3 regions of the Streptomyces sp. NPDC024017 genome follow, and region 2 is predicted to be linked to each of the others. Evidence: riboswitches for the same ligand, from Rfam matches in the RefSeq annotation. Region 2 holds a riboswitch; each other region holds the start of a gene.
What was found. A riboswitch is a leader RNA that binds a small molecule or an ion and turns the genes downstream of it on or off. The one in region 2 is predicted to bind cyclic di-AMP.
Positions count from the first base shown of each region.

Region 1 (10,056 bases), on a different contig from region 2:
CGCCCCAGCGCAGGGCCTCGGAGAAGGACTCCGCGCCGATCGGGGCGATCATGAACTCCTGGATGTCCACGTTGGAGTCGGCGTGCGAGCCGCCGTTCAGGATGTTCATCATCGGCACCGGCAGCAGGTGCGCGTTGGGGCCGCCCAGGTAGCGGAACAGCGGCAGGTCGCTGGCCTCGGAGGCGGCGTGGGCGACGGCGAGGGAGACGCCGAGGATGGCGTTGGCGCCGAGGGAGCCCTTGTTGTCGGTGGCGTCCAGGTCGAACATGGCCTGGTCGATCAGACGCTGCTCGGTGGCGTCGTAGCCGACCAGCTCCGGGCCGATCTGCTCGATGACCGCGAGCACGGCCTTCTCCACACCCTTGCCGAGGTAGCGGTTCGAGTCGCCGTCGCGGAGCTCGATGGCCTCGAAGGCGCCCGTGGAGGCGCCGGACGGGACGGCGGCACGACCGGTGCTGCCGTCGTCGAGGCCGACCTCGACCTCGACCGTGGGGTTGCCTCGGGAGTCCAGGATTTCCCGGGCTACGACGACGTCGATGGACGGCACGAGCATCTCCTTCTTGGTGTGACGCGGTGACGCGGGTCGCGTGGACCCGGCGAGGTGCGGGCCCGGTGGCTCGCGACATGAGCCTAACCGGCTCCGGGCGATCGGCCACCGGGTCGCCCACCCCATGGACAGAACCGAGAGTAAATTGTTTCCGAACGGAACAAAGCCCGTTGCCGAAAAAACCCCGCCCCGGTGCGTACGGGGGATGACGCACCGGGGCGGGGAGACCGTGGACCCTGGGCGGGTCCGGGTGGGCCGCTGCTTACTTCAGGTGCAGCTGCTGGCCCGTGTAGATGAGGTTGGCATCGTCGATGATGTCCTTGTTCAGCTGGTAGAGCTTCTCCCAGCCGCCCTTGACCTTCTTGTCCTCGGCGATCGAGCTGAGGGTGTCACCCTTGACGACCTTGTACTCGCCGTCGCCCTTCTCGACCTTCTTGCCGGTCGGGGTGGTGACGGTCTTCTTGGCCGCCGGACGCTCGTCGGAGCGGGAGGCCGGCTGCTGGGTCTCGCGGGACTCGGTGCTCTGCTCGGAGGAGCTGCCGGAGTCGCTCGAGGAGCCGCCGCCGGTGTAGCCGGCGCTCGACAGGCCCTTGCCGCAGACCGGCCAGGCGCCCTTGCCCTGGCTCGCCAGGACCTTCTCGGCGATCTCGATCTGCTGCTCCTTGGTGGCCTGGTCGGCGGTGGAGGCGTACTTGGTGCCGCCGTAACCGGACCAGGTGGAGGCGGAGAACTGCAGACCGCCGTAGTAGCCGTTGCCGGTGTTGATGGACCAGTTGCCGCCGGACTCGCACTGGGCGACGGTGTCCCACTCGGAGGCGGTGGCGGCGGAGGCGTTGCCGGCCGCCATCAGCGGGGCGGCGACGGCGGCACCGGTGACACCGGCGATGGCGATGACCCGAGAGGCCTTGGACGGACGGCGGTGCGTGCCCTTGCCGGAAAACAGCATGGAGAGATCCCCTCACCGACGCCTGCGAGGTGAGCTGTCGGGTTCGGGCCGGTTGAGTTGCCCGGCCGCGTCCCTCCCGGGACACGGCTTCACCCCAAGCCCTTCCGGCACAACTGGCCGGTCGGGCACCTACCTTGGGTCCCCCGCTCCTGCCTACGGCGCTTGACGCGACGACTGTTCCCGTACGGCCGCTGGCAGGATTCGGCGTTGCGGCAGCCGGGGCTCGTGGTGACGAGCGGTCACGACCGTAGACACGCGATCCGCGGAATTTCAAAGACGATCAGGGCTTCTGAGATCTATCTCTCACGGGCCTCAAACGGGACATTCTCCGCGAATCATGACGCGAACTCGTGCGGTTTGGGGGCGACTTCCGCCAACGTTTCCGCACTGCCCGAACAGCTACTCCTCGTCCCCTTCGCCCTCCACCGTGAGCTTCTGACCGGGGTGGATGAGGTTCGGGTCGGTACCGACGGCCTTCTCGTTGCCGTCGTAGAGCGCGTGCCATCCGCCGCTGACCCGAAGGGCGTCGGCGATGGACCAGAGGCTGTCGCCGACGCCCACGATGTAGGCACCTTCGGACGCGTCAGCGGAGGCCTCGTCACCGCGCGAGGAGTGACGGCCCGTGGACTCGTCCGCACGGCCGCTCTCGGGCGTGCCGGTCTCGTCGGCACTGGGACCGCGATGGCGGCCGGAGCCGGCGTCTGTCGGCGCCGAGGAGTCGTCGCTCTGCTGCGAGTTGCCGGACCGGCCGCTCTCGGGGGTGGCCGACGGAGAACCGTCGGACTGCCGGTCCTGCGACGAGTCGGAGGATGCGGACGACTTGCCCGGCTTGGCGGTTTCGTCATCCGACGATGACGACGTGTCAGGCGACGACGAAGACGAGGAAGGACTCGCGGAAGGAGACGAACCCAGCGAGTCGAGCAGACCGGGCGAGTCCTCAGACCCGGATGATTCAGACGAGTCGGACGAATCCGACCCCTTGTCCTGCTGGAGCCCGGAGAGCAGTCCGCAGGTGCGCCACGCGCCGACCCCCTGGTCGGCGAGGATTCTCTCCGCCACGGCTATCTGCTGGGAGCGGCTGGCCAGGTCGGCGCTCGCGGCGTAGTCGAGGCCGCCGTGGTTCTCCCAGTCCTCCTGGGACAGTTGCAGGCCGCCGTAGTAGCCGTTGCCGCTGTTCTGGCTCCAGGCGCCGCCGGTCTCGCAGTCCGCGACCCGGTCCCAGGTCGTGCCGTCGGCCGCACTGGCACCGGAGGCCCCGAGGAGCGGGATCGCGATGGCGGAGCCGGTCACTCCGGCCGCGACGAGGAGAGCCGGAGCCTGGCGAGGGCGACGGTGCCGACCGTTCCCGGAGAGCATACGGAGACCTTTCACGAGGCATCAGTGACCGACGCGTCCGGAATCCCGGGCCGCGTTGATGGGTGAACGTATCGGCAGACGATCACTTGTCACAAGTTAATGCCGCGCAGATCACGTGAAGATCACAGTCCTGATGTTTCGTCACCTCCCGTCGGTGAGAACTCCACCGGCAGCGTGCGCAGCCCGCGCATGATGAGGCCGCCGCGCCATCTCAGCTCGGCCGGATCCGCCGCGAGCCGGAGGTCCGGGAGACGGGTGAGGAGGGTGGCGAGCGCGGTCTGGCCCTCCAGGCGGGCGAGCGGGGCACCGAGGCAGTAGTGGATGCCGTGGCCGTACCCGAGGTGCTGGTTGTCGCGGCGGGCGAGGTCCAGCACGTCCGGATCGGCGAACCGTTCCGGGTCCCGGTCCGCGGCGGCCAGGACGACGAGGACGGGGTCGCCGGCCTCGATGTGCTGCCCGCCGAGGGTGAGGGGCTGCGTGGCGAAGCGCCAGGTGGCGAGTTCGACGGGGCCGTCGTAGCGGAGGAGTTCCTCGACGCCGGTCTCCAGGAGGCCGGTCTCCCCCGCGGCGAGTGAGGCCTGGAGCCGTGCGCGCTGCTCGGGGTGGGTGAGCAGGGCGTAGGTGCCGTTGCCGATGAGGTTCACGGTTGTCTCGAAACCGGCGAACAGCAGGATGAAGGCCATGGCCGCCGCCTCGTTCTCGGTGAGGTGCTCACCGTGGTCGGAGGCGCGGATGAGACCGGAGATGAGGTCCTCGCCGGCGGCGGGTTCGGCGGGCAGCGCCTCCCGCTTGCGGTGGATGAGGTCGGCGAGGTAGCCGCGCATCTTCTTCACCGACCGCGCGACCCCGCCCCTGGGCCCGCCCTGGTGACGGATCATCATGCCCGCCCAGTCGCGGAAGTCGTCCTGGTCCTCGCGCGGGACACCGAGCAGGTCGCAGATGGCGTAGATGGGGAGCGGGAAGGCGAACTCGTGGATCAGGTCGGCGGATCCCTTGCGCGCGAACCCGTCGATGAGGGTGTCGGTGAGCTCCTGGACCCGTGGCGTGAACTCGGCGACCCGGCGGGGCGTGAAGGCCTTGGACACGAGCCGCCGCAGCCGGGTGTGGTCCGGCGGGTCGATGTTGAGCAGATGCGTCATCAACTCGGCCTTGCGCTCCCCGGGGATCCCGGTCTTGCCCTTGGCGTGCGCCGGTTCGTCGTGATGCGCGGGGTTCTTCGAGAGCCGGCTGTCGGCGAGCGTCTGCTTGGCGTCGGCGTACCGCGTGACCAGCCAGGCCTCCACACCGCTGGGGAGCCGCGTCTTGTGAACGGGGCTGTGCTCGCGGAGCCAGGCGTAGGCGGGGTAGGGGTCGCTCGCGAACTCCCAGGTGAAGAGGTCGGGAGCGGCCGCGGGGGTGCTGGGCTGGGGCTGGTCGGTCACGCCTCGACCGTATCCGGCACCGGGGAGCTCGCCTGCCCCAGGCCGCTCAGCCCTCGGCCTCCCTGATCGCGTCCCGGTACGCGCGGGCCGCGGCTCGCAGGGCCGCCTCCGGGTCGACGCCCTCCGACTCGGCGCGCACGGCCAGGGCCAGGAGGTCGTAGCCGATGCCCTCGACGGGTGGCAGCGGTATGTCCAGGTCCGCTGTGCGGGCGCGGGAGGCCAGCTTGGCGGCGAGGGCCAGGCCGGGCTGGCCGAGGGGGATGCCCTCGGTGATCGAGGTGCGCTGCTTCTCGACCGCCTTGGTGCGCAGCCAGTGTTCCTTGACCTCCTCCGGGGTGGTGGCGGTCGCGTCGCCGAAGACATGGGGATGGCGGTGGATCAGCTTGGCGACGATGCCGCCGGCCACGTCGTCGATGGAGAAGGGGGTCTCCCCTTCCTCCGGGCGGGCTTCCTCGGCGATGCGGGCGTGGAACACGACCTGGAGGAGGACGTCGCCGAGCTCCTCGCGCAGTTCGTCGCGGTCGCCTTCCTCGATCGCCTCGACGAGTTCGTACGCCTCCTCGATGCCGTATTTGGCCAGGCCCTTGTGGGTCTGCTGGGAGGACCAGGGGCACTCGGCGCGGATGCGGTCCATGACCTGGACGAGATCGAGGAGCCGGGCGCCCGGCAGGTCGTAGGAGGCGGGCAGCAGCTCCAGCTCGGGCATGGCGATACGGCCGGTGCCGGCGAGGCGTGCCAGGCCGTCCGTCAGGGCCGGTTCGCCCTCGCCCGTCGCCACCACGACCACCGTGTGTCCCCCGGCGCAGGCGTCGACCAGCTCCTGGGCGGTCGGGGACGCCTCGGCGACGGTGATCCCCGCCTCGCGCAGATACGGCAGCTGCGGATGTGTGCCGTCCGTGCACAGCACCCGGTCCGCCGCGTGGAGGGCCTGCCAGGCGGGCCAGGAGAGCAGACCGGGTGCGACACGGTGGCTGGTGGTGAGCAGGATGATGCGGCCGGGGGCGGCGGCCGCGTCGGGAGCGGTCCGCTCGGGGCCCGGGGTGGCTTCGGGGCTGTTGGCGTTCACGGTTCGAAGCTATCCCACGCCGCCGACAGCGCCCGAAGTCGTCCACAGGGCCCGGCGGGCGGGTGCCCTGCGTGCCGGACCTGCTCTCCGCGCCGGACCCGCTGTCCGTGCCGTACCCGCTCTACATGCCCTGCTGGGGCTGTGCCGCCGCCGTGACGTCCCGCACCCACGGCGTCTTGGCGTCGGCGCGGCTGCTCTTCTGGACGTCCCAGGTGCCGTAGCGCGGGTTGAGGTCGACGTTCAGGTCCTTGGAGGCGTCGGAGAGGGCCTTCCAGAACTCGGGGCGGCCGGTGTCCGTGCCGAGCTTCTCGGCGAGCTTCTGGGCCTCCAGCTGGAGGCGGAGGTTCTCGTCGAGGCGCTGCGGCGGGATGCCGTACTGCTGGAGCCAGGTCGTCTCCAGGGCCTTGGCGCCGCCGGCCTGCTGTTCCAGGCCGGACCGCATCGCCTGGATCTCCTTGCGGGAGACGGTCACTCCGGCGTCCTCGGCGGCGCGGTGCAGCACCCGGTCCAGGACCATGGTCTGCAGGGTGTCGCGGGTGAGGGTGCCGGTTCTGGCGATGGCCTGCTGGTACTGGGCCTCGTCCTGTACGGCCGCCCGCTGGGCCGCGCGTACCTCGCCGACCCGCTCGTCGAGCTGGGCGACGGTGATCCGCTGGCCGCCCACCACGGCTGCGGCGCCGGGATGCGCGTCGTTTCCGCAGGCGGTGAGGAGGGGCGCCGCGGCGGCGATCGCGGCGGTGAGGAGGAGCGCGGTGCGACGGCGGCGGTGCAAGGAAACCTCCCGAGGAGATTGTGCGACGGTGCACAAGGTCTTGCGATGATCGATGGTAGGCAGTGGGCAAGCTCTGGCCAACCCATTCGACCAACGATTCACCGGGACTTCCGGCACCGCCGCGCCACGCCCCGGGGCGGTCGTCAGCCGCGGACCTGCCCCAGCCAGTGCAGCGTCCTGCGGATCTCCGCACCGAGCGGGTGCCCGGGGCCGTGGGTGCGCTCCACGTCGTGCAGCAGCCGGGCCAGGGTGTCGTGGGCGGCGCCGCGGTCGCCGAGGGCGAGCAGGAGATGCCCGATCCGGCGGCGGACGTCGTGCGCGAGCTCGGGGCCGCCGGCGGCGACGTACTGGTTCTCGTAGTACGGCAGCACCGCCCGGTACTCGGCGAGCGCCGCGGCCGGTTCGCCCAGCTGTTCGAGGCACTGGGCGGCCTCGTAGCGGAAGCGCAGGGCCTGCGGGTCGGCCTGGCCCGCCTCGGCGGCGCGCTCGTCGGCGAGCCGGCGCAGCTCGGGCAGGGCGCGCCGGTACTGACCGTCGTCCAGGAGCGTCGCCGCGTACTGCTTGCGCAGGGTGCGGACGACCGGGGAGTGCGCCCCGTGCTGCTCGGCGGCGGCGGGCAGGATTGCTCCGAGGATGTCGACGGCCTGGGTGACGCGGCCCTCGCCGAGGAGCCGTTTGACCTCGTCGACGGCGCGGGCGATGTCGGTCTGCCCCGGTGTGTCGGTGACGGTCGTGGCGGGCGTGGGCTGGGGCGCGGGGGTGCGCGCGCGGTCGGGCCAGGGGGCGTGCGGGCGCAGGAACGGGCGGGTGGGGTCCAGGGCGGCTCCGGTGGGCGTCCCGCGCGCGGGCAGGAGCAGCTCCAGGTGCTCGTAGACCTCCTGCGCCGAGGCGGGCCGGTGCTGCGGGTCCTTGGCGAGGAGGCGCAGGACGAGGGCCTCCAGGGCCTCGGGGACCTCGGGGCGGAGGCGGCGTACGGGCAGCGGGGGCTCGTACAGGTGCCGGTGCAGGACGCCGAGGGCCGTGGAGCCGGAGAAGGGCACGTCGCCGCTGAGCAGTTCGTGCAGGACCACGCCGAGGGCGTACAGGTCGGTGTAGGGGCCGACCGCGCCGCCCATCGCCTGCTCCGGGGCCATGTAGGCGGGCGAGCCGATGGGGGTGCCGGTGTGGGTGAGGCGGGTGGTGTCCGCGTCCATGACGGAGGCGACGCCGAGGTCGAGGACGGTGACCGTGCCGTCCTGCTTCACCATCACGTTGCGCGGTTTGAGGTCACGGTGGACGATCGGCACGGCGTGCACGGCGCTCAGCACGGCGCACAGCTGCGCGGCGACCGCGACCGCCCACTGCCAGGGGTACGGGGCGTGCTCGGCGAGGTGGCCGGCGAGGTCGGCGCCGTCGATGTACTGCATGACGAGGAACAACTCCTCGCCCTCACTGCCCGCGTCGTGCACGGTGACCAGGCCGGGGTGGTCGACCTGCGCGGTCACCCGGCACTCGCGCACGAAACGGCGGCGCAGTTCCTCCGCGTCCTGGCCGGCCACCTTGTCGGGGCGCAGCAGCTTCACCGCCACGCGCCGGTCGAGCCGCTGGTCGTACGCCGTCCAGACCTGGCCCATACCGCCCTGCCCGAGGACCGTGGACAGTTCGTAGCGGCCGGCGACGACACGTCCTGCCGCGCCGGTCACCGTCCGCCCTCGTGATTGCCGTCCCGGTGGCCTTCGCCCTCGTGCCGGCGCAGGTAGTCGCTGAGCTCGTCGAGTTCGGCGCGGACCTGGTCGATGCGGGCGGGGGCGGGGCGCTGGGGGGACGGGGGCGGCTGGATCGGGCCCGGGGCGTGAGGCGTGGCGTCGTGGGGGGCCGGTGTGTGAGGTGCCGGGGGCTGCGGGACGGGCGTGGACGTCGGGGCGTACGGCGGCGCGGGTTGCGGATAGCCGTACGGGGTGTGCGTGACGGTCGGTGCGTGGGGCGAGGCGTAACCGGCGAACTTCCGCTGTTCGCCGTGGTGGCCGATGTCCACGACGAGGAAGTAGATGGCGGCGCCCGCCCCGAGCAGCAGGATCATGGCCAGCGCGATGTCGGTGCGGTAGTCGTCCTCCGGCAGCGCGCCGACCACGGCGAAGCCCGCGATGGACAGCGGCAGGCTCACCCAGGCCAGCACCCAGTCGAGGGCCCGTCCGCGCAGGACCGCGACCCGGAACAGCGGTACGCAGGCCAGCACGCCGCACGTGAGGAAACCGGCTGCGGCGAACAGCACCCGCAGGGAGATGACCGTTGCCGCGCTGCGGGGAGGCGGCGCCGCGCCGTGGCCGTACATGACTGCTCCTGGACCGGTGGCCGATGAGGACGGACGTGCGAGTGACAGACCCTGTTGGGGAATCCGAGCGTATAGCCCGACACGGACAACCGGTCACGGGTTGTACCGAACCGTTGTCATGCTGATCACTTCGTGTGAACAGCCCGCCCCCGGCCCGTCGTAGGCCGTACCGTCCGTCACGCCCTACAACGGGTGCCGCATCCACACGTTGGGCTCGACGTACACCGCGTACCCGCGCTCCACCTCGCAGCGCACCGGCACCAGAGCGCCCGGCACCTCGATGTCGCCGTCGGTGTCGAAGGGCAGGCCCGTCCAGCGGCGCCAGTCCGCGAGCGGGGCGGCCACCGTCATGGACGCCGGTGCCACCGAGTCGATGGTGGCGCCGGCCCTGGCGTGGACGCGCAGCCACGGGTCCTGGGGCAGGCCGTCGGGGCGGACGCGGTGGGCGTACTCCTCCATCGGCGTGTGCGGTTCCAGGTGTTTGGCGTTGGGGCGGACCGGGGCGACGACCTCGCGGAAGCCGCGGGCCCGGGCGTTGTCGCGCATGGCCGAGAGCATCACCGCGGACAGGCCGTGGCCCTGTGCCTGCGGGGCGACGGAGACCGAGATTGCGCTGACGGTGTCGGGCCGGACTCCGCGCCGCAGATCGGAGAAGGCCCACACCAGCGCCGCGTCCCAGCCGTTGGCCGGCAGCCGGCCGCGGTGCGCGGCGTCGAGGGCGAACGGCACGCTGTAGGCGTTCGCCACGATCTCGCCCTGCTCGTCCTCGGCGAACAGGACGTACTCCGGGAGTTCGGTGGCGATCCGCGGGAAGTGGGCTGCGCCCACGAGGTCCTGGATCACGAACTCCGGCCAGCTGTCCGCCATCCCGACGACCCGCTCCAGCATGTCCGGGCGGTCGGCGAGGCTCGATATCTTCGGCTGCATGTGATCACGGTAGACACGGGGGGCGGGCCCCCGGAACCGATTAACGAGCGGGCACCCGGTCCGCCGGCCGGGAAGACCTGGCTCGCTGTGCGGCAACCACCATGACGGCCACGGACATCAGAACGATCCCGGCGCCCACGTAGAGCGGCGCGGTGTAGCCGAGACCCGCGGAGATGGCCAAGCCTCCGAGCCAAGCGCCCAGCGCGTTGCCGACGTTGGAGGCGGACACGTTGGCGCTCGCCGCCAGTGCCGCCCCGTGGGCGAAGTCGGTGACGCGAGTGATCATGCCGGGCACGCTGGCGAACCCGGTCACCCCCATGAGGAAGACGAGGACCACCGAGGCGGTGGCGCTTTCCGCCAGCAGCCCGAACAGGGCCAGGGTGAGGGCGAGTCCGAGCAGGGCGAGGACCAGGGCCCGGTCCCGGTCGCGGTCGGCCGCGCGCCCGCCGACCAGGTTTCCGACGACCAGGCCGATGCCGTAGACCATCAGCAGCCAGGCCACGTCCGCCGGGGCGAAGCCGCTGACCTCGGTGAACGTGTACGCGATGTAGCTGAACGCGCCGAACATCCCGCCGTAGCTCAAAGCGGTGGCCACCAGCGTCAGCCAGACCTGCCAGGACCGGAAGGCCCGGAGCTGCTGCACCAGGCCGCTGGGCGGTATTCGCTCCGCCTCCACAGCGGTCGTCCCCACATCCGTCGCTCCCACCGCG
Region 1 is NZ_JBEZYZ010000006.1:434,775-444,830, reverse strand. It holds gene eno (phosphopyruvate hydratase) at 1-547, opposite strand, end outside; gene AB0G20_RS19145 (transglycosylase family protein) at 810-1,493, opposite strand; cyclic di-AMP (ydaO/yuaA leader) riboswitch at 1,498-1,664, opposite strand; gene AB0G20_RS19140 (transglycosylase family protein) at 1,893-2,849, opposite strand; gene AB0G20_RS19135 (cytochrome P450) at 2,972-4,270, opposite strand; gene AB0G20_RS19130 (nucleoside triphosphate pyrophosphohydrolase) at 4,317-5,336, opposite strand; gene AB0G20_RS19125 (SurA N-terminal domain-containing protein) at 5,458-6,108, opposite strand; gene AB0G20_RS19120 (protein kinase) at 6,252-7,748, opposite strand; gene AB0G20_RS19115 (hypothetical protein) at 7,787-8,419, opposite strand; gene AB0G20_RS19110 (N-acetyltransferase) at 8,603-9,346, opposite strand; gene AB0G20_RS19105 (MFS transporter) at 9,387-10,056, opposite strand, start outside.
Region 1: linked by a shared signal. The riboswitch ahead of AB0G20_RS19145 (transglycosylase family protein) and the one ahead of AB0G20_RS32760 (NlpC/P60 family protein) in region 2 are both predicted to bind cyclic di-AMP.

Region 2 (10,056 bases):
ACCGCCGAGACCGGCCCGGAGGCCGCGGGTGCGGTCGCTCCCGTCCGCTTCCACTCCACGTGGGTCGGCGGGATCTCCTCCAGGAACCGGGAGGGCGGGTTGTACGACGGCTGGCCCCAGGCACTGCGCAGGGTGGACCGCGTCAGATACAGCCGCTCCCGCGCGCGCGTGATGCCGACGTAGGCCAGGCGCCGCTCCTCCTCCAGCTCCTTGGTCTGGCCGAGGGCGCGCATGTGCGGGAAGACGCCGTCCTCCATGCCGGTCAGGAAGACGACCGGGAACTCCAGGCCCTTGGCGGTGTGCAGCGTCATCAGCGTGATGACGCCGTCGCCGTCCTCCTCGTCGGGGATCTGGTCGGAGTCGGCGACCAGCGCGACCTGCTCGAGGAAGTCGGACAGGGTGCTCTGCTCCTCCTCGCCGCGCTCCTGCTCGAACTCCATGGCGACGGCGGCGAGTTCCTGGAGGTTCTCGATCCGGGTCTCGTCCTGCGGGTCGGTGGAGGCCTGGAGCTCGGCGAGGTACCCGGTGCGCTCCAGGACGGCCTCCAGCACCGTGGCCGGTCCGGCGCCGGACTCGACGATGGTGCGGAGGTCCTCCATCAGCGTGTTGAACCGCTTGACGGCGTTGGTGGAGCGCGCGGCCATGCCGTACGCCTCGTCGACGCGCTTGAGCGCCTGCGGGAAGCTGATCTTCTCCCGCTGGGACAGGGCGTCGATCATCGCCTCGGCGCGGTCGCCGATGCCCCGCTTGGGGACGTTGAGGATCCGGCGCAGCGGCACCGAGTCCTCCGGGTTGGCCAGGACGCGCAGGTAGGCCAGGACGTCCCGGACCTCCTTGCGCTCGTAGAAGCGGACGCCGCCGACGACCTTGTAGGGCAGGCCGACGCGGATGAAGACCTCTTCGAAGACACGGGACTGGGCGTTGGTGCGGTAGAAGACGGCGACGTCTCCGGCCTTCGCCTCGCCGGCGTCCGTGAGGCGGTCTATCTCGTCGGCGACGAACTGCGCCTCGTCGTGCTCGGTGTCGGCGACGTACCCGGTGATCGTGGCGCCCGCGCCCGCGTTGGTCCACAGGTTCTTGGGGCGGCGGGACTCGTTGCGCTCGATGACCGCGTTGGCGGCGCTGAGGATCGTCTGCGTGGAGCGGTAGTTCTGCTCGAGCAGGATCGTCGTGGCGTCCGGGTAGTCCTCCTCGAACTGGAGGATGTTGCGGATCGTCGCGCCGCGGAAGGCGTAGATCGACTGGTCGGCGTCGCCCACCACGCACAGCTCGGCGGGCGGGACCTCGGCCTCGGGCGGTACGTCGACGGGGTGCTCGGAGGTGCCGACCAGCTCGCGGACCAGGGCGTACTGGGCGTGGTTGGTGTCCTGGTACTCGTCCACCAGGACGTGCCGGAAGCGGCGGCGGTAGTGCTCGGCGACGTCCGGGAAGGCGCGCAGCAGATTGACCGTCGTCATGATCAGGTCGTCGAAGTCGAGGGCGTTCGCCTCGCGCAGCCGCGACTGGTACATGGCGTAGGCCTGGGCGAGCGTCTTCTCGAAGCCGTCGGTGGCCTGGGCTGCGAAGTCCTCCTCGTCGATCAGCTCGTTCTTCAGGTTGCTGATCTTGGCGCTGAAGGACTTCGGCGGGAAGCGCTTGGGGTCGAGGTCCAGGTCACGGCAGACCAGGGCCATCAGACGCTTGGAGTCGGCGGCGTCGTAGATCGAGAAGGAGGAGGTGAAGCCGAGCTTCTTGCTCTCCCGCCGCAGGATGCGCACGCACGCGCTGTGGAACGTCATGACCCACATGGCGTTCGCGCGCGGGCCGACGAGCTGCTCGACGCGCTCCTTCATCTCGCCGGCGGCCTTGTTGGTGAAGGTGATCGCGAGGATCTGGCCCGGGTGCGCGCCGCGCTCGGCGAGCAGGTGGGCGATGCGGTGCGTGAGCACCCGGGTCTTGCCTGAGCCGGCGCCGGCCACGATGAGCAGCGGGGAGCCGGAGTGGACGACGGCGGCGCGCTGGTTGTCGTTCAGCCCCTCCAGGAGGGCGGCGGTGTCCACCACCGGGCGGGGGGCGCCGTCCCGGTAGTAGGCGTCCCGGTCCGGGGGCACGTCGAACTTCCCGCCGAACAGATCGTCCGGAATCGGCTCCGGAACGTGATCGTCCTCGGGTGGCGGCGGGGGCTCGTCCGCGGGGCCCCGCTGGGCCTGGAGGTTCGCCAGGAAGCTGTCGTCAAAGAGGCTGCTCATCGCTCTCCGAGTCTAGGGCGCCCCACTGACAGCCCGCCGCCGCCCTGAGAACATCGCCCCGCTCCCGGCATCCCGCCGACCGCCCGGCGGCCCATTGTCGCCCTCCATGACCGCTTGATCACGGTCTGCCACACCCCCCGCAATTGCGGACCATCCATGACCAACCATCCCTGATCATTCACTCTCCGCAACGCTCAGGAATAAGGTCACGAAAATGTATCGGGCATATCACCCATCAACCTTCACAAGGGCCACACGAGTTGGCTACCGTGCGACCAGGCCGCACGACCCCCACCGGCGAACGTCGCCGGGCCGCGCGGCCTCCGCCGAGTCCGGCGTGCCGCAGCGGCAGCCGGAGCCGGGGACCCAACCGTGAACCTGGGGTGAATCGGCCCGACTCCCTGTGCGGAGAAGGCCGTAGGGCAAACCTTCCGAACCACCCGCCCGAACCCGACAGCTAACCCGGTAGGCGGAACATGGAAGGAGTCGCCTCCCTTGGCGTCGCACCGCAAGTCGCGTCCTACGGGTACGCGCGTGGCAGGCATACGGACCCCCGCCCTCGCAACGGCGGCCCTCACGTCCGTGGCCCTGCTGTCCCAGTCGGCCAACGCCGCACCCGAGGCCGACGACAAGCCCAGCCTCGAGGAAGTCGAGAAGAAGGTCGACGACCTGTACCGCCAGGCCGAGTCGGCGACCGACAAGTACAACGCGGCCAAGGAGAAGACCGCGAAGCAGCGCAAGCGCGTCGACACCCTCCTGGACGACGTCGCCCAGCGCACCCAGAAGCTCAACGAGGCGCGCGAGGAGCTGGGTTCCTTCGCCTCCGCCCAGTACCGCACCGGCGCCGCCGCCCCGGACACGGCGACGTTCCTGCTCGCGGACACCCCGCAGGACTACTTCGACCAGAACCAGCTGATGGACCGGATGACGGGCCGTCAGAAGGTCGCGGTCGACGACTACGTCACGCAGCAGTCCGAGACGATGAAGAAGCGCCAGGAGGCCACCGACAGCCTGGAGACGCTGACCGAGTCGCAGGGCGATCTGAAGACGGCCAAGGCCACCGTCCAGCGCAAGCTCGCCGACGCGCGCGAGCTGATGTCGAAGCTGACCGCCGAGGAGAAGGCCCGGCTCGCGGCGATCGAGAAGGAGAAGCGCGAGGAGGCGGCCCGCAAGGCCGCCGAGCTGGCCCGGCAGCAGGCCGCGCAGCAGAAGGCGCAGGACGAGGCCGCTCAGCAGCAGGACAGCGGGTCTACGTCCTCGGGGTCCTCGACCTCCGGCTCGTCCACCTCGACAGCCCCGGCCGACTCCTCGTACGCCACCAAGGCCGACAAGGCGCTCGCCTTCGCCCGCGCCCAGATCGGCAAGCCGTACGTGTGGGGCGCCGTCGGACCCGGCTCCTACGACTGCTCCGGCCTCACCCAGGCCGCCTGGAAGGCCGCCGGCGTCACCCTGCCGCGCACCACCTACGACCAGGTGAACGCCGGCACCACGGTCCCGCTCTCCCAGGCCCAGCCCGGTGACCTGGTCTTCTTCTACGACGACGTCACCCACGTCGGGATCTACATCGGCAACGGCATGATGATCCACGCCCCGAAGCCCGGCACGTACGTGCGCGAGGAGTCGATCTACTACGACGGCGAGTCGGCGATCCACAGCGTGGTGCGCCCGGCCTGAGAAGTCCGCTCACGTTTTTGAGGGGCACGCGCGCGTGCCCCTCTCGTAACGCGCGCGGCGCTCTCTAGCATCGGCGCTATGTCCGGTCCCTCCCCGTTTGCCACCTGGTGGGCGACGTATGCGCTGGCGACCGGCATCGTGTCGGTCGGTCTCGACCCGGCGGGGTACGAGGTCCTCTCCCGCATCGCCCTCGCCCTGGCCTGCGCGGCCTGGCTGGTGGCGGCCGCGGGGCTCGCCCAGCGGACGCACGGCGGGTGGCGGGCGGAGACGCCGGCCGCGCTCACCGCCGTGGCGGCGGCCGCCGTCCTCGGCACCGGCTTCTCCGCGGCCGGCCTGCAGACCCTGGCCGAGGCGCTGCTGGCGCTCGCCGTGCTGCTCTGGGCGGTGCTGCTCACCGTGGAGGCCGAGGGGCGGCGGGGAACGGTGTTCCTGCGCTGCGTGGCCACCCAGGGGCTCGCCGTGCTCGGCGCCACGCTCGCAGCGGCCGACTCGGCGGCCTGGCTCGCCCACGCCGCTCTTGTGCTGTTCTGGCTGGGGCTCGCCCTCTACTGCTTCGCCCTGTTCCGCTTCCAGCCCCGGCAGGTGGAGGAGGGGCGCGGGGACCACTGGCTCGCGGCGGGCGCCCTGGCCGTCTCTTCACTGGCCGGGGCGCAGCTCCTCGACGCCGACAGCGCGCGCCTGTACCTGTGGAACGAGGAGAACTCCGCCACCCTGCGCACGACGACCGTCACGCTGCTCGTGCTCGCGCTGATCGCCTGCGTCGCCCTGCTCCTCGCCGAGCTCTTCTGGCCCCGGCACCACTACGACGTGCGGCGCTGGGCGACCGTGTTCGCCGCGGCCGTGACGGCCGCGGCCGCCCTGGCGGTCGCCGCCGCCCTCGACGTCCCCTGGCTCGGCGTCGCCGGAGAGGCGCTGCTGTGGATCGCGGTGGCCGCGTGGCTCGGGTGCACCGCCTGGGCCCTCGCCTCCGCCCGGCACGCCCGGGTCAGGTCCAGAGGACGGCGATGAAGATGTTCGCCGTGGTCAGCAGACCGACCAGGCCGAAGAGGCCCTTGTCCACCTTCTCGTCGTCCCGCTTCACATAGACCAGGCCGAGGATCACGATCAGCAGGGCCAGCTTCACGCCGATCTTGATGTTGTTCACGGACTGGTCGTCGGCCTGGTTGAGGCCGACCAGGATCACACCGGTGACCAGCATCGTCAGCGCGCCGTGCAGCATCGCGGGGGTGAAGCGGGCGGCACCCTCGCCCATCGCCTTCATCTGGGTGAGGAAGCCACCCAGGAGCGAGGCGATGCCGATGATGTGGAGGCCGACGAAGAGGTGGATGAGTACGTCCATGAGGCCGGAGCCTATTCAGGGGCTCCGAGGCCACCCGACACCGGCCCGGGGATGCATATATCCGCCCCATAGCACCCGATCACGGTCACTCGCTCATGATTCGGCGCTTCGGTCATCACGCTGAGTGAAGTCGACGGCTCCGCGGCGGGGCCGCGGTCGCATACGGTCACCGCCGATCCTCTCGAAACACTTCCGCACACCTGCCACCGGCCCGCGACGGCGACATTTAGCGTCCTCCACCAGGTGCCCGGCTCCCCACCGCCGCCCGGGCCAGGGGCGGCAGTCGGACACCACCGCCGAAAAGTCCGGCGGCGGTCCGCTCCCCCTGTGCGGGCCGTCGCCGGACGCGCAGGCCGCCCGTCCGCTCCCCCGGCGGCCGCACGCACCCGTCGGCGGTCGAGGAAAGGACGTGGCCTCCAGTTGGCAGCGCACCGCAAGCCCCGACAGCGCTCGATGGGTGGCGGCAAGGCCCGTACGGCCGCCACGATCGCCCTCGCGGGCGCGGCGACGGCGACGGGCTTCGACGGAACCGGACACGCCGAGCCCCAGCTCACCCCCGGCCAGGTCAAGGCCAAGGTGGACAAGCTGTACCAGGAGGCGGAGGTCGCCACCGAGAAGTACAACGGCGCGAAGGAGAAGGCCGACGCGGCCGGGCAGCGGCTGAAGAACCTCCAGGACCAGGCGGCGCGCAAGGAGGAGCGGCTCAACTCCGCCCGCGACGCCCTGGGTTCGGTCGCCGCCGCGCAGTACCGCGCCGGCGGCCTCGACCCCGCGGTGCAGCTCGCCCTGTCCGACGATCCCGACCGGTACCTCGAGAACGCCGAGTTCGTCGAGCGGGCCGGCAACCGGCAGAACGCCGCCGTCGCGCGTGTACGCAAGCAGCTCCGGGAGATCGAGCAGCTGCGCGGGGCCGCCCATGTCGAGCTGACATCGTTGAAGTCGCGGCGGACGGAGCTGAAGCAGCACAAGGAGACGATCACCGGCAAGCTGGGCTCGGCACGGCGGCTGCTGTCCCGGCTCGACGTGCAGGAACGTTCCCGGCTGGGCGCATCGCAGGACCGCGCCTCGCGCTCGACGGGCGCACGGGACACCCTCGCGGCCCCCGGCTCCGCCTCGTCCCAGGCGACCGACTCCCGTGCGGCCGCGGCCGTCTCCTACGCCTACCAGAAGCTCGGCAGCCCCTACGTCTGGGGCGCCACCGGTCCGAACGCCTTCGACTGCTCGGGCCTCGTCCAGGCCGCGTACCGCGCCGCGGGCGTCGCCCTGCCCCGCACGACGTACTCCCAGATCGCCGCCGGCCGCCGCGTCTCCCGCTCCGAACTCCTCCCCGGCGACCTGGTCTTCTTCTACGCCGGCATCAGCCATGTCGGCATCTACGTGGGCAACGGCCGGATGATCCACGCGCCGAACTCCTCCGCGCCGGTACGCGTCGCGCCGCTGGACGAGATGCCGTACGCGGGGGCGACCCGGGTGGTCTGACCGGGTGGGCGGACGGGCCCGCCGGGCGTGGGCCCGTCGCCCCGGGTCACACCAGCCGGCGTGCCGTGGCCCAGCGCGTCAGCTCGTGCCGGTTGGAGAGCTGGAGCTTGCGCAGGACCGCCGAGACATGCGACTCGACCGTCTTCACGGAGATGTACAGCTGCTTGGCGATCTCCTTGTACGCGTAGCCTCGCGCGATGAGCCGCAGCACCTCGCGCTCGCGCTGGGTGAGGCGGTCCATGTCCTCGTCGACCGGCGGGGCGTCCGTGGAGGCGAAGGCGTCCAGGACGAACCCGGCCAGGCGGGGGGAGAAGACCGCGTCTCCCTCCTGGACACGGAAGATGGAGTCCACGAGGTCCGTGCCGGTGATCGTCTTGGTGACGTACCCGCGGGCCCCGCCGCGGATCACGCCGATCACGTCCTCCGCCGCGTCCGACACGGACAGCGCGAGGAAGCGGACCGGCTGCTCGGTGTCGCCCATCAACGGGGCGCAGCGGCGCAGCACTTCGACGCCGCCCCCACCCGGCAGGTGCACGTCGAGGAGCACCACCTCGGGCCGGGTCGCGGTGATCACCGTGACCGCCTGGTCGACGTCCGCGGCCTCACCGACGACCTCGACACCGGTCTGCTCGGTCTGCCCGATCTCGGCCTGGACCCCCGTACGGAACATGCGGTGGTCGTCCACGAGGACCACGCGTACGCGACGCCCGGGGCCACCGCCCGACTCCGCGGGCCCGGCCGCCTCCGCCGATCCCGCCGTACCGTTCGCCTCGGTCGGGTCGCTCATGACGTCTTCTCCGCCCTCTCCATCTCCAGCTCGACCTCCGTGCCGCCGTCCGGCACCGCGCGCAGCCGCGCCGTGCCGCCGTTGCGCTCCATGCGGCCGATGATCGATTCTCTGACACCCATCCGGTCGGCGGGTATCGAGTCGAGGTCGAAGCCGGGGCCGCGGTCCCGGACGGACACGAAGACCGTCTTCCCCTCGACCTCGGCGAAGACCTGTACGGCGCCGCCCTCGCCACCGTACTTGGCGGCGTTCACCATTGCTTCCCGCGCGGCCTGCATCTGTGCGGCGATCCTCTCGTCGAGCGGGCAGTCGCCCACGACCACGACCTCGATGGGCACGCCGTGCTTGTCCTCCACCTCGGCCGCGTTGCGCCGCACGGCGTCGGCGAGAGTGGTGGGTTCGTCGGCCTCGTCCTTGCCGGTGCCCTCGGGCTTGTAGAGCCAGGTGCGCAGGTCGCGCTCCTGGGCACGGGCCAGGCGGCGCACCTCGTTCGCGTTCTCCGCGTTGCGCTGGATCAGGGTGAGGGTGTGCAGCACCGAGTCGTGCACATGAGCGGCGACCTCCGCACGCTCCTGGGCCCGGATACGCATCAGGCGCTCCTCGGAGAGGTCCTGCGTCATACGCACCAGGTACGGCCCGGCGAGCAGCGTTATCCCGACGAGGACCGCGAGGGCCGCCTGCAGGACGGAGCCGAGGTGGGCCGCGGAACCCTGCAGGACGAAGATGCCGGAGACGCCGGCCGTCACCAGCAGCACCCCGCCCACCGAGCGCAGCAGCGTGACCGTGCGCCGGCGGCGGCCGACCTCGACCCAGCGGGCCCGGCGGGCGTTGTCCGCCTGCCGCCAGACCAGGGCGACGCCCGCGCCGACCAGCACCATCGGCCAGAGGTACGCCCTTGCTCCGCCGCTGAGGTTCACGTTGCCCACGAAGACCATGGCCACCACGACCATGAGGAGCAGGGCCACGATCTGGCCCTTGTCGGGCCTGCGCGCGACGAGTCTGCGGCGGCCCTCGGGCGATGTCTCCGCGGCCACCGGCGACGGCGGCTTCTGCGCCTCGACACCGCCGACGCCGAGCGGGACGAAGAACCAGAACGCCGCGTACAGCAGCGCGCCGAGGCCGTCGGCCATGAACAGGCCGACGAACACGAGCCGTACCCAGATCACGGGCAGCCCGAGATGCCCGGCGAGGCCCCGCGCCACGCCCCCGAGCCAGCGTCCGTCACTGCTGCGGTAGAGCTTGCGCGGCGGCCGCGGTTCGGCGAGGGGCGCGCTTGCGGCTTCCGACATGCCATTGATGGTCACACGTGCGGGAGGCCGGAGCATCAGGGTCGGCCCCTGAGGCTCCCCTGATCTGAGCGGACCGCCCCTCGAAAGCTTCCCGAGCCGCTTCTCAGGGCCGATATCAGGGTCCGGCCAGGGTCGTTCCGACTCCCGCCGGGGCGCCGCGCCCGTCACCATGGACCCATGACCGATCACGAGCACGCCGCGACGGGGCCGGGACCCGGGCGCGCGGACGCGGGAGGACAGGGAGGAGCACCCGGTACGGCCGCCCCCGAGGAAAACCTCCCGGCCGGGCCGCCGCACGCGTTCCGCCGCGACCGCCGCCACAAGACCCTGGCCGGCGTCTGCGCCGGACTCGGGCGGCAGTGCGACATGGACCCGGTGATCTTCCGCATCACCCTCGCCGTGCTCTCCGCCACCGGCGGCATCGGCCTTCTCTTCTACGGCTTCGCCTGGCTCTTCGTCCCGTACGACGACGAGGACGAGAACGAGGTCCGCAAACTGCTCACCGGCCGCGTCGACGGCCAGGCCCTGGTGGCCGTGCTGTTCGCGCTGGTCGGCAGCGGGGTGTTCCTGACCATGCTGAACAACGGCGGGGTGCTCACCTTCGCCGTCGTCCTCTCCCTCATCCTCGCGGGCGCCGGTTACTGGTCGCGCCAGCGCGGCGCACCCAGCCCCGACCCCATCGCCGCCCAGGCCGCCGCCGACGCCCCGCCGGAGCCCCAGGCGCCGCCGGTGCTCCTCACCTCCCCGTCCTGGTGGCGCGACCCGATCGTCAAGGACGGCACCCACATCGGCGGCACGGGCTATCTGTGGGGCCCCCGCGACACCCACGACCTGGATGTCGCCGCAGCCGTCGACATCAGCCTCGGCACCCAGCCCGGCACCCGGGAGGACATACCCGCCCAGCGCCCCCGGCCGCCCCGGCCGCGCGGCCCCCGCTGGATCGGCGGCTGGGTCTTCCTCCTGGCCCTGCTCGCCGGAGCCCTGGGCACGAGCCGCACCTGGGACGGGCATCCGCTCGGCACCAGCCTGCAGACGGGCCTGGCCTGCGCGCTCGCCGTCCTGGGCCTCGGCATGGCCGTCAGCGCCTTCCTGGGCCGGACCGGCGCCGGTTCGATCTTCCTGGCGATCGTCACGGCCGGCCTGCTCGCCGGCGCGGCGGCCCTGCCCAAGGACATCGACACCCACTGGGCGCGCACCACCTGGCAGCCCGCCACGGTGGCGGACGTACGGCAGCGATACGACCTGGGCACCGGCGTCGGC
Region 2 is NZ_JBEZYZ010000014.1:97,871-107,926, reverse strand. It holds gene pcrA (DNA helicase PcrA) at 1-2,228, opposite strand, end outside; cyclic di-AMP (ydaO/yuaA leader) riboswitch at 2,543-2,715, shown strand; gene AB0G20_RS32760 (NlpC/P60 family protein) at 2,724-3,902, shown strand; gene AB0G20_RS32755 (hypothetical protein) at 3,981-4,910, shown strand; gene AB0G20_RS32750 (hypothetical protein) at 4,888-5,241, opposite strand; gene AB0G20_RS32745 (NlpC/P60 family protein) at 5,662-6,720, shown strand; gene AB0G20_RS32740 (response regulator transcription factor) at 6,767-7,507, opposite strand; gene AB0G20_RS32735 (PspC domain-containing protein) at 7,504-8,796, opposite strand; gene AB0G20_RS32730 (PspC domain-containing protein) at 8,974-10,056, shown strand, end outside.

Region 3 (10,056 bases), on a different contig from region 2:
AGGGCCCTGAGCATCTGGGCCGCCGCCGTGTAGTCGCGGGCGTCCTCCGGCAGCCCCAGCGCCGCGTTCGCCTCGTACGTGTCGAGCCCCTCGTCCTGGAGGGCGTACGCGTCGAGCTTGTTGTAGAGGCCGATCCCGCGGCCCTCCTGGCGGAGGTACAGGAGCACGCCGCCGCGCTCGGCGATGCGCTCGACGGCCTCGCGCAGCTGCGGGCCGCAGTCGCAGCGGGCCGAGCCGAACACGTCCCCGGTCAGGCACTCGGAGTGCAGCCGCACCAGCGGGACCGGGCCGGGCTCGCCGAGGACCACGGCCACGTGCTCCCGGCCGTCGGCCAGCCCGTGGAAGGTGACGAGCTCGGCGTCGGCCTCGTAGCCGTCGTGGAAGCGCAGCGGGACCCGGACGCGGGAGCGCGGGGTGGCGATGACGGCGGGGGTGTCGGGCATGCGGGGCCTCCGGGTTCCGTTTCCTGTTCGGCTGCACAGCCGTAGTGCTTCAGATTTGAAGCAGATCCACGTCCGGAACCCTAGTCGTGCTTTAAATTTGAAGCAACGAGTGTCGGTGTCTTGTGATGCGCGTCACGTGCACCTCGGGCGTACGCGTCGCGTCACGAACAGGCCGGTGAGGACCTCCGCCGCCACGGCACGTCGTCCGCCGCCGGTCGCGCCCCGTCCTCCTGGAGTCCCTGCGCGATCGCCGCGGAGATCTCCTCCAGCTGCCCCACCTGCTCCTCGCTGAGCCGGTCGAACAGGAAGCTCCGCACGGTCTCGACATGCCCGGGCGCCGCGTGCTCCAGCACGGCGAACCCCTCGTCGGTCAGCGCGGCGATGCTGCCCCGCTTGTCGTACCGGCAGGCCTCGCGCCGCAGCATGCCGTCCTTCTCCAGCCGCGTGACCGCGTACGTCAGCCGGCTGCGCGTGATCTTCAGCCGTTCGGCGAGATCGGTCATGCGCAGCCGCCGTTCCGGGGACTCCGACAGGACGGAGAGGATGGAGTAGTACAGGTGCGGCATGCCGGCGTCCTGCTGGAGCTGCCGGTCGATCGCGTCCTCCAGGAGCAGCGAGGCGGCGATGTAGGCGCGCCAGGCGCGCTGCTCATCGGGGGTGAGCCAGCGAGTCGTCATGCCGCCAGTGTAGGTTTGTTTCAAACTTGAACCAAGCCCGCCTTGGTGACCCGTCCAGTCCCGCCGTCCCGACCAGCCGCGGAGCGTCGATGCCTCACCCGTACGTCCTGCTGTCCGCCGCCGTCTCCCTCGACGGCTACCTGGACGACACCGGACCCGACCGCCTGCTCCTGTCGAGCCCGGCCGACTTCGACCGGGTCGACGAGGTCCGGGCCTCCGTCGACGCGATCCTGATCGGCGCCGGCACCATCCGCGCCGACAACCCGCGGCTGCTGGTGAACTCGGAGCAGCGCCGGGCCGCCCGCACGGCCGCGGGCCGGCCCGAGTACCCCCTCAAGGTCACCGTCAGCGGCTCCGGAGACCTCGACCCGGACGCCCGCTTCTGGCACACCGGCGGCGAGAAGGTCCTCTACACGACCGACCGGGGCGCCGCACGCGCCCGTGCCCTAGGCCTCGCCACCGACGTCGTCCCGCTCGGCGCCGACCTCGACTGGCGGCGGCTGCTCACGCACCTGCACGACGTCCGCGGCGTACGACGGCTCATGGTCGAGGGCGGCGGCCTGATCCACACCCAGCTCCTCACCCAGGGCCTCGCCGACGAACTCCAGCTGGTCCTCGCCCCGCTCTTCGTGGGCGACGCCCGGGCACCCCGCCTCTTCGGCCCCGGCGGCTACCAGGGCGGCCGGCTCCGGCTGCTGGAGTCGCGGCAGATCGAGGACGTGGTCCTGATGCGCTACGAACCGACCGCCCCGGGCACCGGCCCCCTGCCCGCCGCCGCCGACCACCACTGGCTGGCCCTCGCCTGCGAACTGGCCGACCGCTGCCCGCCGTCGGACACGGCGTTCAGCGTGGGCGCGGTCGTGGTCGCCGCCGACGGCACGGAACTGGCCCGCGGCCACTCCCGCGAGGCCGGCGACCCGGTCGTGCACGCCGAGGAGGCGGCCCTCGCGAAGCTCGACCCGGCCGACCCGCGCCTGCCCGGCGCGACGGTGTACAGCAGCCTGGAGCCGTGCGCCCGCCGCGCCTCACGCCCCGCCCCCTGCGCCCGGCTGATCCTCGACGCGGGCGTACGACGGGTCGTCACGGCCTGGCGCGAGCCGGACACCTTCGTGACGGACGCCGACGGCAGCGGTCTCCTGGCGGCCGCGGGAGTGCAGGTCCTCGTCCTCCCGGAGCACGAGGAACGGGCCAAGGCCCCGAACCGACACCTGCTGCGCCGGGTGTGAGCAGCGGGTGTGCAGAGTGGTCCCGCGGATGGCGTACACTGGAGTCACAACGGCGCGGGGTGGAGCAGCTCGGTAGCTCGCTGGGCTCATAACCCAGAGGTCGCAGGTTCAAATCCTGTCCCCGCTACTGAAGGCCGAGGGCCGGAATCCGAAAGGATTCCGGCCCTCGGTGCATTTCCCGATACCTCTCGCGCGTCCCATTACGGTCGGTGAGCGAACCATCCCGTTCCGCATAACAACTGACGCACCGTCAAAACCCGTCAGTCACTTGTGAAGCGGCCAACTCGCCCGATTTGAGCCAGTCATGGCAGGTAAGTCCGCGCGAAACAGGTTAATGATCAAGTGGAATCGCTGGAATACCCCCCGCGCGTCCATTAACGTTCGATAACGCAGCGCGGTCGTCCCAGCCGTCACAGAAGGCGGCTCCGTGCGCACGCGCCGAATCCCGAAAGGGAACCGGGGAACCACCACTTGGGGTGAATCGGGCGGATACCACCGTGAAAGCACGGTAGGTATACGCGCGTAGGAGACCTTCCTGCTCCGAACCCGTCAGCTAACCCGGTAGGCGAGAAGGAAGGAAAGGAGTACGCCCACGTGGCGTCCAACCGGCCTGCCCCCGCGGCCCCGTACGCGCCGAAGCGCGACAGCGACACCTTCGGCTACGGCGCTCAGCGCACCGACGAGGGGCCGTTCCAGGAGTGGAACCCCACCGAGGAGTCCATCCGTCCCGTCCGCGGCCGGCATCGCGTCACCAAGCAGCGCGGCGGAGGTCTCGCCCGCAGCTCCACCGTCCTCGGCGTCGGCGTCATAGCCGCCGTGGGTGCCGGCGGCATGGCCAGCGCCCAGACCGGCAAGCCCCCGGTGTCCATCTCCGTCCCGGACCTGCCCTCGGTGGGTTCCCTCATCTCGGACGACGACACCCCCGAAGGTTCCGCCACTCCGCTCAGCAGCCTCGGCACCGCCACCGCGGAAACCAAGCAGAGCAGCTCCGGCGCCGGCGCCGGTGAGGCCCTGCGCGCCCGGATCATGGCCCAGGTCGAGCACCAGCAGGACCAGATCGAGACCAAGGCCGCCCAGGACGCCGCGGCCGCCGCCGAGAAGGCCGCGGCGGAAGCCGTCGCCAAGGCGGAGGAGGAAGCCAAGGCCAAGGCCGCCGAGGCCAAGAAGAAGGCCGAGGAGGAGGCCAGGAAGAAGGCCGAGGCCGAGCGGCTCGCCGCCCTCGCCAAGCAGTTCACACTGCCGACCTCCTCGTACACCATCACCTCCAGCTTCGGCCAGGCCGGCGCCTACTGGTCCTCCGGCTACCACACGGGCCTGGACTTCGCCGCCCCCACGGGCACGCCGATCAAGGCCGTGCACAGCGGCACCATCACCGAGGCGGGCTGGAACGGCTCCTACGGCTACAAGACCGTCCTCACCCTCGATGACGGCACCGAGATCTGGTACGCGCACCAGTCCTCCATCGGCGTCAGCGTCGGCCAGAAGGTCAGCACGGGCGACGTCATCGGCCGCGTGGGCGCCACCGGCAACGTCACCGGGGCGCACCTGCACCTCGAGGTCCACTCCGGTGGATCCGCCGACGGCATCGACCCGATGGCCTGGCTGCGCGGCAAGGGACTGAACCCGTAAGCGGAAAACGCCCGTAGAAGCGCCGGCGGCCCTGACGACGACCCCCCGACGTCAGGGCTTCCGGATGCCCGGCCGGTGGGCGGCAGCGTTCACAGGGCCTTTGCGCCCGTAGCGGAATGAGCCACTCCGTACGGACGTTGACGCAGAACATGACTTCTCTGCGCAAGCTCGGCACCTCCGACCTCGAGGTCTTCCCGCTCGCCCTCGGCGGCAACGTCTTCGGCTGGACCGCCGACGAGGACCAGTCGTTCGCCGTCCTCGACGCCTACACCGCCGCCGGCGGCAACTTCGTCGACACCGCCGACTCCTACTCGGCCTGGGTCGAGGGAAACCGGGGCGGTGAGTCCGAAACCGTGCTCGGCAAGTGGCTGAAGTCCCGCGGCAACCGCGCGGACGTCGTCGTCGCCACGAAGGTCAGCCAGCATCCCGAGTTCCGCGGCCTGTCCGCCGGCACCATCAAGGCCGCCGCCGACGCCTCCCTGCGGCGCCTGGGCACCGACTACATCGACCTGTACTACACGCACTTCGACCAGCCGGACGTGCCCGTCGAGGAGATCATCGGCGCGCTCGACTCCCTCGTGAAGGCCGGGAAGGTGCGGCACATCGCCGCCTCCAACATCTCCGCCGAGCGGCTGCGGGCGTCCCTGGAGTTCTCCGACCGCGAGGGACTCGCGCGCTACGTGGCCCTCCAGCCGCACTACAACCTGGTCTCCCGTGACACCTACGAGGGTGAGCTCCGGGACCTCGCCGAGCGGACCGGCCTGGCCGCCGTGCCGTACTTCGCGCTCGCGTCCGGCTTCCTCACCGGCAAGTACCGGCCCGGCACGACGGTCGAGAGCGCGCGGGCCAGGAGCGCGGCCAAGCACCTGGAGACCGAGCGGGGGCAGCGGGTGCTCGCCGCCCTCGACGAGATCGCCGGGGCGCATGACGTGCCCGTGGCCACGGTGGCCCTGGCCTGGCTCGCCGCCCAGCCGACTGTGGCGGCGCCGATCGCCTCCGCGCGGACGGTGGAGCAGCTGCCCGCGCTGGTGGGCGTCGGGCAGCTGACGCTCTCGGAGGCCGAGATCGGGCGGCTCACGCAGGCCTCGGCCTGAGCCCGGCCAGGGGCTGGCCTAGGAGCGGTACGGGTTGTACGCGGGGTAGGGCGCCGGCTGGTGGCCGTAGCCGTACACCCCGTACACCGGCCAGGGCGGGGCCACCACCGGGACCGGAGGGGCGGTGATCCGCGCCGCGTGGTCCAGCGCGGGGCGGGCCGCCTCCCGGCGCCGCCACAGCTCGCCCAGCAGCTCCCCCTCCCGGACGGCGAAGTCCGCCCCGGCTCGGCCCCGCCGGGCCCGGTGCCGCAGGAACGCCAGGGACGTCGCGTACGCCTCGTACCGCGCCACCTCCCGGGCCGCCGCCTTGCCCGCGTGACGGCGGGCGTACTGGCGGGCGATCCGCCGGGCCCGCATCGAACCCAGCGCGAACGGCTCGGCCGGGGTCAGCCAGCCGGCCGCCGCGTAGGCGGGCAGCTCCGCCCGTATGGTCTTCAGCTCCCGCTGCCGCGTCCAGATCACCAGCCACGTCAGCAGCCCGAAGATGGGCACCATGAACGCCGCGTACACGGCGAAGAACCCGTACTCGCCGAACGCCGACGAGCCGTTCCACATCGCGTGCATGCCCATCGCGAGCAGCAGCCCGGAGAGCGGGAAGGCGACCCGGCGCAGGTGCCGGCCGTCCGCCGAGAGCGCGGCGATGCCGAAGCCGATGCCGGTGAGGACCGTGAACAGCGGGTGCGCGAACGGCGACATGATGATGCGCACGAAGAAGGTCGCCGCCGTGACGGAGGCGATGCCGGAGCCGCCGGTGAGCTGGTCGGTGCCGAACGCGGTGCCCAGGTAGAGGATGTTCTCCGTGAACGCGAAGCCGGTGGCCGTCACGCCGGCGATGACCACGCCGTCGACGATGCCGGTGAAGTCCCGGCGCCGGAAGAGGAAGACCAGGAGGACGGCCGCCGCCTTGGCCGACTCCTCGACCACCGGCGCTATCACGGTCGCGCCGAGGGTGTCCGCGCTGGACGGGTCCGCCGTCGCCGTCGCTATCCATCTCGTCGCGAAGCTGTTGGCGACGATCGCTATCAGCGCCGCCGCGCAGGCGCCCCAGGCGAAGCAGAACAGCAGGTTCCGCCAGGGGCCGGGTTCGACCCGGTCCAGCCAGCGGAACGCGGCTATCAGCAGGGGTACCGGGAGGACGGCCAGGCCCAGCCCGACCAGGAACCCCTCCGTGCCGGTCTCCTCGCGGACCAGGGCGAGGATGACCAGACCGGATATCGCGAGGAGCGTGCTCAGCGCGCCGTAGCGCACCCACGCGCGCTGCCACCAGTGGGCGTGCCGCAAGGAGCCGGCTGAGCCGACGAGGGGTGCGCCGTCGGTGGGACCGCTCGGGTACGACGGATGTGGGGGGCTGGTGGCCACGGCATTGACCCTAACGACGGATGGGCGCTGTCCGCAGGCGGAGAGGTGCCAGGGGTGGTCAGGCGCCGGCGGGGGGCTGGTCCACGTGCTGTACGCGGCGGAAGAGGAGGTCGTTCACGACATGTCCCTTGTCCAGTCCCTGGCCCTCGAAACGGGTCAGCGGACGGAAGTCGGGACGCGGCGCGAAACCACCGTCCGCCTGCGTGTTCTCGAAGTCGGGGTGCGCCGTGAGGACGTCGAGCATCTGTTCGGCGTACGGCTCCCAGTCGGTGGCGCAGTGGACGATCGCGCTGGGAGCGAGACGGGTGGCGGCGAGGCTGAGGAAGTCGGGCTGGATGAGCCTGCGCTTGTGGTGCCGCTTCTTGGGCCACGGGTCGGGGAAGTAGACGCGGAGGCCGCCGAGGGAGTCCGGGGTGAGCATCTCCCGCAGGAGGATGATCGCGTCGCCGTTGCCGACCCGGATGTTGGACAGGCCGTTCCGGTCGGCGAGATTGAGCAGGTTGCCCTGGCCGGGGGTGTGGACGTCGACGGCGAGGACGTTCGTGGCGGGGTCGGCCGCCGCCATCTGGGCGGTGGCCTCGCCCATGCCGAAGCCGATCTCCAGGACGACGGGGTTGTCGTTGCCGAACAGCTCGGGCAGGTCGAGGGTCCGGCTGCCGTCGATGTCGAGGCCCCACTTGGGCCACAGGCGCTGCAGCGCGTCCGCCTGACCGGCGGTGACACGGCTGCGCCGCGGCTGGAAACTCCGGATCCGCCGCTCGAAGTGCGACCCGGCGGGGTCGGCCTTCGGCCCGTCGGGGAAGCGCGGCTCCCCCTTGGCCCGGGTACGCCGGACGGAGACACCGGGGGTGTTCGGGTGCGGGGTTTCGGGGGTGTTTACGGAGTCAGACACAGTGGGGTCGATTTTACGGGGTGGGGTGTGGGTGGGAGGGGGTGCGTGCGTGTGCGTGCTTTACCCGACGCGGCCCCTTGCGTCGTCCGGCGGGTGGCCGGTGCGTCGTGGTCGCGCCCGCAGCGGCATCCCCTCCGTCGGCTTGGGGGCCCGCCCGGCATCAGCGGCAGGCCTCACAGCGCGCTCAACGCCCTCCGTGCCACCTCCCGGCCGATCGGCAGGGACGCCGTGGCCGCGGGAGACGGTGCGTTCAACACGTGCACCGTGCGAGGGCCCTCGCGGATCAGGAAGTCGTCGACCAGGGTTCCGTCGCGCAGCACCGCCTGCGCCCGCACCCCCGAGGCCGTCGGCACCAGGTCGTCCTCGGACACCCCGGGCAGCAGCCTGCCCACCGCATCCGTGAACGCCGCCTTGGACAGGGACCGCCGCAGCTCACCCGCCCCGTAGCGCCAGTGCCGGCGGGCGATCTGCCAGGAGCCGGGCCAGGCCAGGGTCGAGCCCAGCTCGCGCAGGCGGACCGTGCCCCACCCGTATCCCTCGCGGGCCAGGGCCGGCACCGCGTTGGGACCGACATGGACACCCCCGTCGATGCCTCGCGTGAGGTGCACCCCGAGGAACGGGAACGCCGGATCGGGCACCGGGTAGACCAGGCCCCGCACCAGCTCCGGCCGGGCCAGCTCGTAGTACTCGCCCCGGAACGGCACGATCCGGACGTCCGGGTCGTCCCCGGTCAGCCGGGCGATCTCGTCGCACTGCAGACCCGCGCAGTTCACCAGGACCCGCCCGCGTACGACGTCCCCCGCGGCCGTGAGCACGGCGACCCCCCGCTCGGGGCGCCGGTCGACGCGCACGACCCTCGTGCCGTAGCGGATCTCCGCGCCCGAGCCGTGGGCCAGCTGGCGGGCGACCGCGACGAAGTCGCAGATGCCGGTCGTGCCGACGTGTATCGCCGCGAGGCCGCGTACCTCCGGCTCGTACTCCATGATCTGGGGCCCGCCCAGCTCCCGCACCGGGATCCCGTTCTCCCGGCCGCGCTGTACGAGGGCGTGCAGGCGGGGCAGCTCCGCGCGGTCGGTGGCGACGATCAGCTTGCCGGTGACCGCGTGCGGGATGCCGTACTCGGCGCAGAACTTGACCATCTCCGCCGCGCCCCGCACCGCGTAGCGCGCTTTGAGGGAGCCGGGGCGGTAGTAGATGCCGCTGTGGATGACCCCGCTGTTGCGGCCGGTCTGGTGGCGGGCCGGGCCCGGCTCCTTCTCCAGGACGGTGACACGTGTGCCTGGTGCGGCGCGTGTGATCGCGTACGCCGTCGACAGGCCGACGATGCCGCCGCCGATCACCAGCACGTCACAGTCATATGTGATCCGCACTCGCACCACCTCCCGCTTCGATAGTGCACTGCGCCACTGACAATGCCTCCAAACGCGGGACGGGCGGCATGCCTGCTCCGGCTAGGCCGGAGTCATCAGCAGCGGACGCGCACGCTCACGGAGCTCCACCACCCGCGGCTCGTCGCCGTACGGCTCCAGCCGGTGCAGGAGATCCTTCACGTACTCGGTGGTGCGGGCCGAGGAGATCCGCCCGGCGACCTCCACCGCCCGCACCCCCTGCTCGCAGGCCGCGTCCAGGTTCCCCGACTCCAGTTCGGCGACGGCCGAGACGACCAGGCGCAGGCCGTGCGAGCGGACGAACTCCTCCGTCGGCTTCGACAGGGCCTGCTCGGTGAAGCGGCGGACCTGGCGGGGCGCCTTGAGGTCGCGGTAGCACTCGGCGGCGTCGGCGGCGAAACGGTCGTAGGAGTAGAAGCCGAGCCAGCTCGGGTCGTTGTCGCCGGGGCGGGCGCGCTCCAGCCAGCTCTCGGCCGCCTTCAGGGCGCCCCCGGCCGCCGGGGCGTCGTTCGCGCGAGCATGGGCGCGTGCCTCGACGAGGCGGAAGAAGCTCATGGTGCGGGCCGTCGCCAGGCCGCGGTTGCGTTCCAGGGCGGCCTGGGCGAGGTCCACGCCCTCGTCGCCGAAGCCGCGGTAGGTGGCCTGGAGGGACATGGAGGCCAGCACGTAGCCCCCGAGGGGGACGTCCGCCGCCGCCCGGGCCAGGCGCAGGGCCTGGATGTAGTAGCGCTGGGCCGCTTCCTGCTGGCCCGTGTCGAAGGCCATCCAGCCCGCGAGCCGGGTGAGTTCGGCGGAGGCGCCGAAGAGGGCCCGGCCGACCTCGTCGGAGTACGAGCCGAGCAGCAGAGGGGCGGCCTCCACCCTCAAGCACTCGGGGACCATGGAGGAACGCCAGTCGCCGCCGCCGTACTTGGAGTCCCAGCGCCGCGCGTCCTCGGCGGCCTCCCGCAGCTTCTGCACATCGCTGTGGCCGACTTTGAGCGGTGCGCCGGAGCCCTCGCCGGGGCCCACGTCACGCGCGACCGAACTGTCGGCCGGGGTTATCAGCCACCGTGAGGCGGGCGTTGCGTATGCGCTCACCGCGAACGATCCGGCGAGCGACTGCCAGATGCCGCCGGAACCGGCCCGGCGGCCGGCGAGGTCGAGGCGGTACAGCTCGGTCGCGGACCTCACCGCCTGGCCGACGTCCCGCGGGAAGGCGAGGCCGACTTCGGGTGCGGGGTCCGCGTCCGCCAGGCCGATCTCGTGCAGCGGCACCGGGCGGCCGAGCTTCTGGCCGATGGCGGCGGCGATGAGGTGCGGGGCGGCACCCTGCGGCACCATGCCCTTCGACACCCAGCGCGCCACC
Region 3 is NZ_JBEZYZ010000002.1:15,787-25,842, reverse strand. It holds gene ribA (GTP cyclohydrolase II) at 1-443, opposite strand, end outside; gene AB0G20_RS04815 (MarR family transcriptional regulator) at 605-1,120, opposite strand; gene AB0G20_RS04810 (dihydrofolate reductase family protein) at 1,210-2,346, shown strand; tRNA gene AB0G20_RS04805 (tRNA-Met) at 2,400-2,473, shown strand; cyclic di-AMP (ydaO/yuaA leader) riboswitch at 2,773-2,929, shown strand; gene AB0G20_RS04800 (M23 family metallopeptidase) at 2,941-3,975, shown strand; gene AB0G20_RS04795 (aldo/keto reductase) at 4,125-5,069, shown strand; gene AB0G20_RS04790 (PrsW family intramembrane metalloprotease) at 5,088-6,428, opposite strand; gene trmB (tRNA (guanosine(46)-N7)-methyltransferase TrmB) at 6,487-7,320, opposite strand; gene lhgO (L-2-hydroxyglutarate oxidase) at 7,494-8,699, opposite strand; gene AB0G20_RS04775 (MFS transporter) at 8,772-10,056, opposite strand, start outside.
Region 3: linked by a shared signal. The riboswitch ahead of AB0G20_RS04800 (M23 family metallopeptidase) and the one ahead of AB0G20_RS32760 (NlpC/P60 family protein) in region 2 are both predicted to bind cyclic di-AMP.